2 linked regions of the Chloroflexus aurantiacus J-10-fl genome follow. The protein of the gene in region 1 interacts with the protein of each later gene in a pairwise test. Links are inferred from orthologs where the notes say so. Each region holds a gene or a part of one and is shown in the gene's direction. Other genes may lie near its edges.

What was found. The genes of interacting proteins can lie anywhere in the genome.
Region 2: the proteins of dnaE (region 1) and dnaX interact in binary tests that used the Escherichia coli proteins (3 or more experiments, as listed by UniProt). The link is inferred for Chloroflexus aurantiacus J-10-fl from one-to-one orthologs.

What each region holds. Positions count from the first base shown.
Region 1 is NC_010175.1:1,400,915-1,409,729, forward strand. Bases 2,727-7,041 are described here. They hold dnaE (DNA polymerase III subunit alpha), read left to right. Parts: upstream 2,727-3,094; coding sequence 3,095-6,841; downstream 6,842-7,041. Also shown: CAUR_RS05305 (SpoIIE family protein phosphatase), read right to left, coding at 1-1,017; CAUR_RS05310 (HEAT repeat domain-containing protein), read right to left, coding at 1,026-2,117; CAUR_RS05315 (hypothetical protein), read left to right, coding at 2,305-2,496; CAUR_RS20745 (hypothetical protein), read left to right, coding at 2,505-2,663; CAUR_RS05325 (molybdopterin-containing oxidoreductase family protein), read left to right, coding at 7,936-8,815. UniProt on the Escherichia coli protein: DNA polymerase III is a complex, multichain enzyme responsible for most of the replicative synthesis in bacteria. This DNA polymerase also exhibits 3' to 5' exonuclease activity. The alpha chain is the DNA polymerase catalytic subunit.
Region 2 is NC_010175.1:661,704-667,458, reverse strand. The notes cover bases 91-3,030. They hold dnaX (DNA polymerase III subunit gamma/tau), read left to right. Parts: upstream 91-632; coding sequence 633-2,429; downstream 2,430-3,030. Other genes in these bases: recR (recombination mediator RecR), read left to right, coding at 2,947-3,030; CAUR_RS02655 (YbaB/EbfC family nucleoid-associated protein), read left to right, coding at 2,565-2,867; CAUR_RS02665 (hypothetical protein), read right to left, coding at 91-508. Outside these bases: more of CAUR_RS02665, read right to left, coding at 1-90; more of recR, read left to right, coding at 3,031-3,561; CAUR_RS02645 (roadblock/LC7 domain-containing protein), read left to right, coding at 3,956-4,327; CAUR_RS02640 (DUF3037 domain-containing protein), read right to left, coding at 4,322-4,750; CAUR_RS02635 (HipA family kinase), read right to left, coding at 4,731-5,507; CAUR_RS02630 (alpha-amylase family glycosyl hydrolase), read right to left, coding at 5,507-5,755. UniProt on the Escherichia coli protein: Part of the beta sliding clamp loading complex, which hydrolyzes ATP to load the beta clamp onto primed DNA to form the DNA replication pre-initiation complex.

The sequences.
Region 1 (8,815 bases):
CCCGCGACTGAACCCGGCAATACGCCAGCCGGCTGGTTGCGGTAACACCCGTGGTAAGAAAGACTGCTGAATACGGCGGGCAACATCCAGCTCCTCTTCGAGGCGGTTCAGCCGAATCAATTCCGCCTGTGCAGCCTGTAATTGCTGATACGCCGCCAGGAGTTCGGCATTCTTGCGTTCGAGATCATGAATCATGCGCTGATTGGTATTGCGTACCCGACTAACGATACTGCGTAGCATCGTCATTGCCAGGGCCGGACTGGAGCCGATCAAGGTGGCAAACACCGCTTCATTCAGCGCAACCAGGCGACTCGGTTCAATTGCCCGTACAGTTGCCGACCGTGGACTCTGGTCAATCAGGCTCATCTCGCCAATGATTTGGCCGGCGTGAAAGACCTCTAGCCGCAACTCGGTGCCGTTAACGAACGTGATTACCTCTACCGCACCGCTCAAGATCACGAAGCATTCGTTGCCCGGATCGCCCTGATGAAACAATATTTCACCGGCGGCAAGGCGGCATTCGGCCAGACGAGGGGCTAACTCGGCCAGAATCGCTTCAGGTACTACCTGAAAAAGCGGCAAACTCCGCAAGCGATCCAGCATCGTCATTGTTTTGGTTACGATTAACTCGTTCCAGCCACTTGCCGGATCGTGCCGGTACTGGAGGGTGTCAGCGTATTCGCGCACAAAGAAGAGGCCAAGACCACCAATAGTACGTTGTTCAACCTCCCTGCCCAGATCAGGTGGTGGTGCGTCGTGGGGATCGAAGGGGTACCCTCGATCACGAATGATGATAGTCAGCACACCCTGTTCATACTGGCACAACAACTGAATCTGATCGCGGTTTTGTTCATCGTAGCCATACTTGACAATATTGGTAGCGACTTCTTCGATCACCAGTCGCAACAGATAGACATAATCGTGGGGTAATTGCCAATCGGCCTCCAGCGTATCGCTGAAGGCCAACAGTTCAGTTACCGCGTTCCAATCGGCGAAGACACTGATCTGTCGCTGCATGCCAACCTCTACACGGCTAATGGTTCGGTTGGATGGCGACCAGGGGAAAGCGGCAGGGTGGCTCGTAATTTACGCAGCCGAGTAATGGCATCCACAGCAGCTTCGTGAACATTGGGGTCAGTATCGTCGACGGCCTGGGTTAAGGCATTGAGGACGGTTGTGGTTGCGGCTGCCACACCCAACCGCCCCAGCGCGCGCGCTGCTGCTTCGCGAGCGTAGGCGTCAGCATCAGAGAGCATGGGGAGCAGGTGTTCAATCATCTGGGCCGTACCGGCCAGTTCTCCCAACTGACTCACCACCAGGGCTGCTGCCGAGCGCACGAAACTATCGGGATTGTCGAGACATTCAATCAGATGATCGAGGAGTTGTGGCGAGACGATCCGGTCACGCAATTGACCCAGCGTGCGGGCAGCGGCGAAGCGTGTCTCCAGATCGCAATCATGGATCGCCAGTCGGATCAGCGTTTTGACCAGAGGTTGCGGCGGTATCCCATTAATCAGGCCGAGCATACGCGCCGCAGCCGCACGCACATGCGAGGCGCTATCACTCAAACCGTCATGCAGGAGCACCAGATCTGCCGCTGTGTAGTGACCCTCTCGCACGCGCAGACGACGAATCGCTTCATAGCGACTTTGCCAGCCGGGGTCTTGCAATTGACGGCGTAACTGTTCAAAATCACCGCTCTCGAAGGTGTCGAGTTCGGCCAGCAATGTCAGCCGTAACCACTCATCACGTGAACTATTGAGGCGCTGCCGGGCGAGATGCAGCACCTGTAACGCCAGCAGGATTTCTTCGACGGTCAGGCGAAGTTCCGGGCGTGAACGTAATTCGCGCTCAATCAGATGGGCAAGCTGGTAACGCCAGCGGCTGGCACGGCGGACAATGTGATTGGCACCGGGGCCACGTGAAATCTCGGCCAGTGCCAACACAGCGGCAACCGGCTCTTCCTGGAAGGCAGCAAGAAATGGTTCAAGCGCACGCAGGGCAAGGTATCCAAGCACACTACTCACGCCGGCAATTTGTATCTCTTGCCGGGGGTTGCGGGCAAAGGTTGTGAATCGTTCGGCAACCCGCTGCCGCCATGTCTCTCGATCAAACATTGGCAGCCCCCTTTCTTCCCTGCGTCATTGTAGTAGAACGATGATATTTCTATTTTTAGTATATCATACCGTCATAGTATTGCACAGTACTTTAGTACTATTCTTTGATTGCAGAAACATTACAGACGCGATTGCTGCTGTCATATGGTAAGATATGCCGGGAAGTAAGTCTCTGTGGATGATGTATATGAATTCAACACCGGAAGATCCCGATGTTACAACCAGTATTCGCCGAGTACGTCGGGGTTGTGTCATGATGGCAATCATCGTTATTGCCATGACCATTTTTCTGATCAGCGCAACCGGCAATCTCGCGTTTTCGTTATTACTACTTGTCGCAGGAGCACTGCTGGCGCTGGCTTTCTTTGTAGTACGGTGAGGCCATTCATGTCGCCAACCTATCGTCGGGCACTACTGGCTGTGCTGGGACTGGTCTTTGTGATCATCTCCATTGTTGTTGCTTTCCAGCAACCTTTCGGTCTGTGGCACTGGCTCTGGCTGTTGCTGGCCGGGTTGTGCCTGTTTGCGATCCGTCGGCAATCGTAACTGCTTGTTCACCTGTCCAACGCTCTGTTTCTGTTGCATCACGTCCATCTGGCCTGACGACGACGTGTGGTTCCCGCCCTTCCGGTTAAGACCCCGGCAGGGCGTGCCGTGATTCCCATCTGCTTGCTACACCGCCTTCACCACAATATTTCCCCATCCCCGCGACATCGACAACCAGCTACGGTAGCGCGCGCTGAACCGTCATGGTTTACAAACACCTTACAATTGTTGACAAGCCTATTCGCAAGCTACCGCTGATATGTTATAATCAGAACCGAAAGCGTGCGCCTGATAACCTGATATTATGTTGATATAATACCAAAAAACCGACACCACATCTGTTCTTTCGGACAAATGTTTCAGGCTTAGATCGCCTTTCTGCCTTCGTCCAACTGTGTTAAGTGTAAATTGTTTTGAAAGACGAGTACGCCATGCACGACTTTGTTCATCTGCATGTCCACTCTGAATACAGCCTGCTCGATGGCTATGCCACAACGAAAGGCATTACCCAGCGTGCTGCCGAATTGGGGATGGACAGTATCGCCCTGACCGATCACGGGGTGATGTACGGCGCGATGGAGTTCTACGAGGCGGCGAAAAAGGCCGGTATCCGCCCGATTATCGGTGTCGAAGCCTACATGGCCCCCGGCTCACTGAGCGACCCGATGACAAAAGGGGCAAAAAACTATTTTCATTTGCTGTTGCTGGCCCAAAATGAGGTGGGATACCGTAATCTGGTGAAACTCACCACGCGCGCCCATCTTGACGGGATGGGAAAGGGTGTGTTTGCCCGCCCCCGTATCGACCGGCAATTGCTGGAAGCGCATCACGAAGGCCTGATCGTTACCTCGGCCTGTCTGGCTGGCGAGGTGTTGCACTATCTGAAAGCGGGAGACCGTCGTGCAGCCGTTGAAACCGCCGCATATTACCGTGACCTGCTCGGCCCCGACCGTTACTATCTTGAGTTGCAACTGCATGACAATACCCCTGAACTCGAGCCGCTGAACGATGAGTTAGTGAAGATCGGGCGCGAACTGGGTATTCCACTGGTAGCCACCAGTGACGCGCATTTCGTCCGTCCAGAAGATAAAGCAACCCAGCACAAGATTATGGCGATGGGGATGAATATGACCTACGCCGAGTTTTGTGCTCGTGAATACGCGATGGACGAGAGCTACCATATCTTGTCGGGCGAGCAGATGTGGGAGCGGTTTAAACGCTACGGTACTGAACCGCTGGAAAACACTCGTCGCATCGCCGATATGTGCCGGTTGAAGCTGGAGTTTGGACGGGTTCAGTTGCCGGTCTTTGAGTTACCGCCGGGCCACGATGCCGCCTCATATCTACGCCTCGTGTGTGAAGAGGGTTTGATGCGCCGGTTCAATGGTCAGCCACCTGCTGAGTATATGAATCGGTTGGCGTATGAACTGGATGTGATTAATCAAACCGGCTTCCCTGATTACATGTTGATCGTATGGGATTACGTGAAATTTGCCCGTTCACGCGGTATCCCCTGTCTGCCGCGTGGATCTGCCGGTGCATCGCTCGTGCTCTACGCCCTCGGCATCACCGATGTCGATCCGGTCAAGAATAAGCTGCTCTTCGAGCGTTTCCTCTCGCCCGAACGTCTGGAAATGCCCGATATTGACACCGATTTCGCCGACTCGCGCCGCCAGGAGATTCTTGACTATATCGCCGATAAGTACGGGCGGGAGAATGTTGCGCAGATTATTACCTACGGTACGCTCGGGGCCAAAGCGGCCATTCGCGATATGGGCCGTGTGCTCGGTCTCGATCCCGGTGAGGTAGATCGGGTCGCCAAACTGATTCCAGCGTTACCGGTTGGCACCACCATCGCCCAGGCCCTTGAGCGCGTCCCAGAGTTGAAGCAGATCTACGAAACCCAGCCCCACCTGCGCGAACTGATCGATGAGGCACAGAAGGTTGAAGGCCGGATGCGGTCAGTTGGCACGCATGCCTGTGGCGTGGTGGTCAGTCGAACACCGCTGGCCGAGCTGGTGCCCCTGCAACGCACGACCAAAGACGAGAATGCGTTGATGGCTGCGTTTGAAGGGCCGACCCTGGCCAAGATGGGTCTGCTGAAGATGGATATTCTCGGTCTAACCAACCTTTCCGTGGTGGCCGAGGCCCTCAAGTATATCGAGCAGACGACTGGCCGGCGGATGTGGCTTGATGAAATTCCACTTGATGATCCAAAGGTTTTTGAGGCATTAGGACGAGGCGAAACGAAGAATGTCTTCCAACTAGAATCGGCGGGAATGACGCGCTACCTGATGCAATTGAAGCCAACCCGCGTTGAAGACCTCTACGCCATGGTGGCGCTCTATCGCCCCGGCCCACTTGAGCAGATTCCAGTCTATATTCAGAACAAAAATAATCCATCCCAGATCCGCTATCTCCACCCCGTGCTCGAACCGATCCTGTCCGACACCTACGGTGTGATCGTCTATCAGGAGCAGATTATGCAACTGTTGCAGACGGTCGCCGATTATACGCTCGGTCAGGCCTATATCGTTATCAAGGCGATCAGCAAGAAGAATCGCGAACTGATGGCCGAAAATGAGGCTATTTTCAAGCAAGGGTGCCAGCGCAAAGGCATTAGTAAGGAGATTGCCGATCAGCTCTGGGAGTTGATCTTGCCGTTCGCCGGCTATTCGTTTAACCGACCGCACGCCACGCTCTACGGTTTGCTCAGTTATCAGACCGCCTGGCTAAAGGTGAATTATCCGGTCGAGTATATGACCGCTGTGCTGACCGGTGCGGGTGGCGTAATTGAAGATGTGACGAAGGCGGCACTCGAAGCACGGCGTCTGGGTGTGGCAGTACTGCCCCCTGATGTCAACCGCTCGCACAAGGGCTTCACTATCGAACCACTTGCCCAACCGTTGCCGCCGGGCGTAACCCACCAACGCGGTATTCGCTTTGGCTTGATGGCAATCAAGAATGTCGGCGAAGGGCCAGTAGAAGCGATCATTGCTGCACGCGAGGCAGGTGGCCCCTTCCAATCGCTGGAAGACCTCTGTGCGCGCGTTGATCGCCACGCGCTGAACAAGCGTACCCTGGAAAGCCTGATCAAAGCCGGTGCACTCGACTCGCTCCCTGGCACGCGCCGCCAGAAGCTGGCAATCCTCGATCAGGCCGTCAGCGCCGGGATCGAAGCCCAGAAGGCGCGTGAAATCGGCCAGAGTAGCCTGTTTGATATCTTTGGTGAAGCAACCACCGCCAATCCGGTGGTGGCCCGTATTCCGTTGCCGCTGATCGTCGAGAGTCCTGCCGATCAGAAAGAGGTGCTGCTCTGGGAAAAGGAGCTGCTCGGATTGAATATTTCCGATGATCCCATCGCTAAGGCCCTCGAAGGTGTCGATCTCAGCGGTGCTACCGAACTTGGTTCGATTGATGCTGAACATATCGGAGAGACGCTCACCTTCGTGGGAGTGCTGAGTGGGGTGCGTCGGATTGCGACAAAGAAGGGCGAGACGATGCTGGTCGCCAATCTTGAAGATTTGACCGGCAGCATCGAGATAGTGGTCTTTCCAAAGGTGCTGGCGAAGTACGCCGATCTATTACAAAATGACGCTGTAGTGCGGATTACGGCAAAGGTTGATAACCGTCGTGATACACCCCAACTGGTAGTCGATCACGTGGAAACGCCCGCGTCAGTAGATCAGACAACAAGCGCCCAACCGCTTGAAATGGATCTGGAAGGGGTAAGCGATGATCTGAACGGCGAAGGCGGTGTGGAATTGCCGGCGCCACCGGTATCGCCAGCACCAGCACCAACTCCTACCCCGGCTCCGGCATCTCCGCCGCCGGTCAGACCGCCGGTTGTGCGCACCCGCCAGCCGGTCAAGCTCGCCAGTAATGGGAATGGTCATGGCGGTCACCATGCACCAGAACCGCCACGGGTTGACGGGCCGCCGGCGCGTAATCTACGCATCTACCTGCCGCGTAGCCACGATTTTGATGCCGATATTGCATTGATGCAGCATGTCCACACGATTCTGAGCAGCAGTCATGGTAATGACCAGGTCACACTGTATCTGCCAAATGGGGTGGGCATGGTCGTCTTACAGTCGCAGCATACCATTACCCTCTCCGATGCCCTGGTTGCCGAACTGAAGCAGGTGCTTGGCCCTGACCGGGTGCTGGCGATGTAAGCACGGTGAGGGTAAGCATTCGCGGTTGGGTGGTTGACGCGGAAATTAGGAAATTGAGTAGGGAGCACGGTATACGGCATGCCGTGCCCCCTACTTTGTACTGTCACATCAGGTTGCGCTGTCGTATCTACATCCCGCTCCCAGCGGGCGGACTGGAGCAGGGGCGTGTCACATAGCACCGCTGGGAGCTGTGAACACGTGACATACCATACTAGAACTTAAAAGCTGTGCTGTCGATCTCCCAGACTGTCGCACAGACGCATGAACGCTTGCCAATCACCACGACAGCCTACCCTGCGCCCAACCCGTTGGTATGGGCTTTTCATTACCCATAATTCTGTAGTCACCCGCTGCATTCTTCATCAGGGACTATCCCAGCGTGCACTCCTCCGGACATCACCGCTCGGCACCAGCCCTGTCGTGATGCCGAAGCTATTCGGTTTATCCGCCCGTCGCCGCAGGGATCACCAACGATAACCAGATGGACACCGTGGTGACGGACGGGGGTGTCTTGCCAGGTGGGGTAGGACTGGGTGCTTCCCAGACGGACGCTCATCCCCGCGGTGGGCGCTGCTGCACCCTGATCGGGCATCACCGGGTGCCCGCCGGCGACCATTGGCGTCCTGGGGATGGCGTCAGCATCCCGCACCGGCATTGGCAGGGGCGCACGGCCGTGCGCCCCTACCGGGCACGGTCAGGGCGATCCCTGCTAGCCCGTGACACGACCGATGCACCATACTGGCTACCTGGCAACATATGGGTAATTGCATAGGTTGGTATGGGGGAGAGCAGCTTCGTTCGTGTCATCATAGACTGGATTGATTGCCTTGCCTGCGCATCATGCGCGTCTCGCGTCGTTTGGAGTAGGGGCACGGCATGCCGTGCCCCTACGACTCCCGGCGTACCAGGTAAGTAAGACGCAGGTGTCGCCCCTACGGGCGTCCAGCGGTGCATCGTTCAGGTGCAGTATCGGGGTCATCGTTGACTGATGTGTCACGACCAGATTTGATATCATCCAGTTCTGAAGCGGATTCTGGTCACAACAATTTGAGAGTGCTACAATACGTAAAATAACCGCTAGCGGAGAGATTGCTATGACAACACAACGTGTTCGTGGTTGCTGCCCGCATGATTGCCCCGATACCTGTGCCACCATAACGGAAGTGCGTGATGGACGGGCAGTCGCGTTTTATGCCGATCCTGAACATCCGATCACCCAGGGCTGGCTGTGTGCCAAAGTCCGTCCGTACCTCGAACGAGTGTACAGTCCTGATCGGCTGCTCTACCCACTCCGTCGGGTAGGACCAAAAGGCAGCGGACGCTGGGAACGGATAAGCTGGGACGAAGCGATCACTACCATCGCAGAGCGCTGGCAGGCAATTATCGCCGAATACGGTGCTGCTGCGATCCTGCCCTATTCGTACAGCGGCACGCTGGGTTTGCTGCAAACGGCGATTGTTGATGCCCGCTTGTGGAACCGGATGGGAGCCAGCGGTCTGGATCGAACGATCTGCTGTGCTGCTGCCCACGCTGCTGTCTATGCCACGCTCGGTGCCCGCCGCAGTCCTGACTACGACGACCTGCGGCACAGCCGGCTCATAATCCTTTGGGGACATAATCCGGCCAGTGCCGGCCCTCACGCAATGCCGTTTATCCGTCAGGCACAGCGTGCCGGTGCCTATGTGGTGGTGATCGATCCACGACGGACGGCTACCGCTCGCTCTGCCGATCTCCATCTGGCGATCAGGCCGGCAACCGATGGGGCGCTGGCCTTGGGCATGATGAATGTCATCTTCGCTGAAAACCTGCACGATGAGGCATGGTTAGAAGCGCATACGGTTGGCTGGCGTGAATTGCGCGCGCGGGCTGCCGAATATGATCCCGAACGGGTAGCAACCATTACCGGACTGCCGGTATCAACCATCATTGAACTGGCCCGTCGCTATGCAACCACCAAACCGGCTATCATTAAAA
Region 2 (5,755 bases), 740 kb from region 1 along the record:
CAAGGCGGAGGATCGGAAACTGGCGAGTAACGGTCAGTTGTGCCAGGACTGGTTCCTGATTGACGCTGTACTGTATCGTAGCGTTGATATCGAGATTTTGCTCGATGTCGGGTTGGTCCGCGAAGAGATCAATCACCTTCTTTGTCAGGGCTGATGCATCTGCTGTCGCTTGCTCGGCATGACTCAGTGGTAAGTGGTAGGTCAGCTCAAATCCCAGCAGATTTCGCGTATCGATTGGTTGACCAACCAGTTGATTGAAGGTTTCAATCATCGCCTGACCGTGTAAAGAGATGACGGTGAGTTCTGCCGGCCATTGCAGGCTGATCACTGCCCGTAAGGGCAGCCGTACCCAGGGGCCACGTTTATCTATGTTTGGCGGGAAGCACGTAACGTGCAGGCTTCGCCCCAACGTGTGTGCGTCTATTAACTCTTGGGTATGGACAATATTGATCTGTTGGTGCTCAAGCTCTTCGATCAGAACTGAGATAAGTTGCTCATAGGTGAGCATAAAAGCCCTCTGTAGCAGATCGACAATACCTGTATCTCGATTATACCACTCTCGGCGCGGAAGTGGGGTACCTCCTCTGGTATAATACGAGATGCTGTGCGGGTCAAGATCATCGGAAAGCGTAATGGCAGTTCAGTCGCTCTATCGAAAATGGCGTTCACAGACCTTTGCTGAGCTGGTCGGGCAGGAGCATGTCGTACAGACGCTCCGCAATGCGATTGCCGAAGATCGGGTTGGCCATGCCTACCTGTTTACCGGCCCCCGTGGTGTTGGGAAGACGACCATGGCTCGCCTGCTTGCCAAAGCAGTGAATTGTCTTAACCCCGATCCCACCGCTCGACCGTGCGGCGTGTGCGAGATGTGTGCTGCCATTGCTGAAGGGCGTGCAGTTGATGTGATCGAGATGGATGCCGCTTCCCACACCAGTGTGGAAGATGCGCGCGAGATTATCGAGCGGGTGCAGTTTCGACCAGCCGAAGCTCGCATGAAGGTCTACATTATCGACGAGACCCACATGCTCTCGACAGCAGCGTTCAATGCCTTGCTGAAAACGCTGGAAGAGCCACCCGATCATGCCCTCTTTATCCTTGCAACCACCGAAGTTCATAAGGTTCCCGCCACGATTCTGTCACGCTGCCAGCGCTTTACCTTCGTTCGCCATAGTGTTTCGGCAATGGCCGCTCATCTCCGCCGGATTGCAGCGGCAGAAGGAATTGTGCTGGCCGATGGTGTGCCTGAAGCAATTGCGCGCGCTGCCACCGGCAGTATGCGTGATGCGCTCGGTATTCTCGAGCAACTGGCTTCGTTTGTCGAAGGCCCGATCACGCTACCACAGGTGCAAAGCCTGCTTGGGATGACGGCAGCGGCTGAAGTTGATGCGTTGATCACGGCTCTTGTCAATCACGATCTGACAGCAGCGCTGCGCGCAGTGCATGGGGTTGCCAATCAGGGGGCTGATGTGCGTCAGTTTACCCGCGATCTGGTGGAACGTCTGCGCGCAGTGATGGTGCTGAAGGCGACCGGTGATCGCACACTGCTTGATTTGAGCGATGACGAAGTGGCGCTCTTGGGGCAATGGGTGCAGCAGGCCGATATGGCTGCGTTGGTACATTGGGTGAAGCTGTTTAGCAATCTCGATGCACAGTTACGTACAACACCCTATGGTCAGTTACCGCTCGAAGTGGCAGTCGTTGAAGCGTTGCTGGTGCCACCACCGGTTGCGCAACCTGCCTCTTCATCTGCGTCACGTTCCGCTTCATTGGCAGGACGTACCCCTACCAGCCGTCCCAGTGCTGCTGTACCGGCAATCGTTCCGCAAACCGAACCCGTTCGCGCCCCGGCACATCCCGAACCAGTGCCGCCCAGCGTTGTTGCGCCGCCGCCACCTCCAGTACCCGAACCGGTATCTGCATCCGGCAGTGAAGTACCGTCGGATGTCACACCTGTCTCCGATCCACCACCGCCACCGCCAGAGGCATGGGCAGCGACCCGCCAGATGCGTCCGCCTGCCGATCCTGCTGTTGCTCGTGCTGCCGATGCTGATATGTCGGTGCTTGAACAGCTTGAGGCGATCTGGGAAGATTTCAAGCGTGATGTTCGTCCGCGCAGTCCGACGGTGCAGGCGTTGCTCAATAGTGCGCGTCCGTATGATGTCGAAGGCAATACTATCGTGCTGCTGGTGACATCCTCGTTCCATAAAGAACGCCTGGAAGAACCGAAGAATCGGTCGCTTCTCGAAGATTTATTGCGTCGTCGTTTGGGGAAGACCTACGCGGTACGCTGTACCATCGAGGAAAAATCGGTTGAACCCACCGATCTGCGTGGGAAAATTCGCGAAGCTCGTAAAGATGAACTGGTTCGTGCTGCATTGAATATCTTCGATGCCCATATTGTAGATATCGAACCGCTCGATCCTGAATAATGTTTGCGGGATAGCTGTACAATTGTGTAGCAGTGTGGTACTCTACCCATATCTACGCTCACATGTCTTCGCCGGCTTCACGTGTTCTGGTACAGGCAATTGCAATATTAAGGTGAATAGAAGGGAGTCTGTCTGATGAATCAGCGTCAGCTCATGCAAATGGCTCAACAGATGCAACGCCAGATGCAGAAGGTGCAGGAAGAACTGGCTGCCACCATTGTCGAAGGTACGGCTGGTGGTGGTGCGATCACGGTCAAAATGAACGGTCATCGCGAAGTGCAATCGATCACGATTTCGCCAGAGGTTGTCGATCCTGATGATGTTGAGATGTTGCAGGATCTGTTGTTAGTTGCGATCAATGACGCCTCGCGCAAAGCGCAGCAGTTGGCCGAAGAGCGTATGCAGCCGTTGACTGGTGGTCTCAAGGGGTTGTTCTAAACCGGCATTGTCGTCCTGGTGATGAGGGGAATGCGTCGGCATTGCGCATTGTCACCGACGAATCTGTGGTGGAGATGATATGACCGTTCGCACGGATCAATTGATTGCCGCACCGGTGGCTCGTCTAATCGAGGAATTTGCCAAACTGCCCGGTATCGGCCCAAAGACGGCGTCACGTCTGACCTTTTATCTCTTACGGGCTGAACCAAAACAGGCGCTGGCGCTGGCGCAAGCTATTCTCGATGTGAAAGAACAGGTTGGCTACTGCCGACGCTGTTTTAACATCACCGTGGGTGAGCTGTGTGCAATTTGTCTCGATCCGTCGCGCGATCAAACCAAAATCTGTGTGGTTGAAGAGCCGCTCGATGTGCTGGCTATCGAGCGCACCGGTGCCTACCGCGGTCTGTATCATGTCCTCCACGGCCACATTGCTCCGCTCGAAGGTATCTATCGCGAAGATCTCAAGATTGAAGAGCTACTCGCGCGGGTTCGCTCCGAACCTGTTCAGGAAGTGATCCTTGCCACAAACCCCAATACCGAGGGTGAGGCCACCGCCTTTCTGCTGCTTCGCGACCTCGCACCTCTTGGTGTACGGGTGACCCGGCCAGCACGGGGGTTGCCGACCGGTGGCGATCTCGAATGGGCCGATCCGGAAACGCTTGGCTCCGCCTTTGAAGGACGACGTGAGTTGTAAGCCGGTGCCTGGGTTAGTATTGCCAAATGTCCTTCCTTCCTGTCGAAAGCCAAAAAAGGTACTTCCTCCCCCTCAACGGAGGGATGTCAGGGGGGGCGTCCTCCGCCAGCGGGGAAATCCCAGGCGCACATTTTCTCTCCCCAACGGGGAGAGGTCAGGAGAGGGGCGTCCTCCGCCAGCGGGGAAATCCCAGGCGCACATTTTCTCTCCCCAACGGGGGGAGGTCAGGAGGGGGGCGTCCTCCGCCAGCGGGGAAATCCCAGGCGCATATTTCCTCCCCCCAGCGGGGGGGCAGGAGGGGGGCGTCCTCCCTCCCCATCGGGGGGATGCCAGGGAAGGGGCTACAACAACCGAAATACTCTTTCAGCAAGCCTGTTAATTGCAGTAAACCTGTATGAATGTCAATACCATTTTGAATGAAGCTATTACCGGCGTGAAAGGCGCGCAGTTCGCCGGCATCATCGGTACCGATGGTCTGAGTGTGGCAATTGCCTACCATCCAGGTGCTGCCGAACTCGACTTCGATATCGAACTGGCCGAACTTGAACTGGCCGATTTAGCCTCGCGGGCAGCGGCAGCGGCTGATCGGATCGGGGTTGGTTATGTGCGCGATCTGGTTCTCGAAACCGATGCGCTCTTGATGCTGGCTTCGCAAATTATTCCCGGCTACTACGGTATCCTTGGGGTGCTGAGCGAAACTGCAAATCTGGGTAAGGCCCGCTTTGCCCTCCAGGCAATGATCGAGCGGGTACGGGTTGAGTTATAAAGCGCCTGCCTCGTGAGCGCGTTCGTCAATCGCCTGACCCGGCAAGACGACCATCTGCTGAAAGATATGGTCGAGCATCACCTGTGGAGCATCGCACAAGCCGCAGTGCACTGCTGACGGCTGGATCATTGTACTGCGCGTTGCCGTCAGCCAGCGAAAGCGCTCGTAAATCGGCAATTCGCCAATCGGCCCGGCTCCAGCACCACCGGCACACACCATTTCAAACGCCGCCAGTTGCTCGTGCACCGGCGCCAGGTCGAGATCAGGCCAGAGAGCGGCAATCCGTGCCTCGTTGAGATGAATCCGTATCCCCAAAAAGCGATGTTGCCGACACAACAACACCACCCCAATGTTGATCTGCTCACCACGCTCTACCCGTGGCACCAGGCGCAGTAATGCATATTCAAAGGCGCTCGTGGACATCGATAGCCTCCTGTACGAATGCGCGCGGTGCAGCGAGTCGTAGACTCAAATATTCAACATAGGCTGCACGGTGGTCTTCTACTGAGGAAAACCGCTGGTCAATAAGCCATTCATCGGGGACGTTCGCCACAATGCGCCAGAGCAGATCTGTGTTGATATGATCTGCCAGTTCACGGTCGGCTGCTTCCAGATCGCTGGCCGCTGCTATCAACACATGATCGCGAATCTGGCTGAAGGGTTTGCGAGCGTGATTCTGGTAATCATTCCAGGTGTAATGAATGTACAGCGCTGCACCGTGGTCGATCAAGAAGAGCCGGCGGTGCCACCAGAGGAGATTGGTGTTGCGGGGCGTGCGATCAACATTGGTGATGAAGGCATCAAACCAGACGATAAGTGACGCCAGTTTACGGTCAAGTGCACGGACAGATGTCGGATCAAATGCCAGCGCACCGGGCAGGAAATCAACGGCTAGATTCAATCCGGCGCTGGCTGTAATCAGGTCTTGAATCTCACCATCCGGTTCGTTGCGTCCCAACGCCGGATCGATCTCAATCAACACCAGCTCTGGAACGGGCAGGCCAAGCGCACGCGCCAGTTCACCACAGATCAGCTCGGCAACCAGCACTTTTGGCCCCTGTCCTGCCCCGCGAAACTTTACGACGTACAGGCCATCATCATCGGCTTCGACAATCGCCGGTAATGAACCGCCTTCACGCAACGGTGTGACATAACGAGTTGCAGTTACTTTTCGTAACATTAGCGCTCCAACCTGAATATGTATCCGGTTTGAGCCGGTATTTCGATCCCCGGTTGATACTCCACGATACGCCCGTCGGCGATGGTAAGCGGCACCGGCGGTGCCGGTGGCGTGCCGAAGAGTGCGGTCACCTGGTAGGTGCCTGCCGGCAGGTCGCTCTCACCTGATGATAGTGTAAACGGTGGCGTGGGTACTTTGTCAAAATTAATCACCACCAAAACCATGTCTTCACCACTGCGCCTGATGTA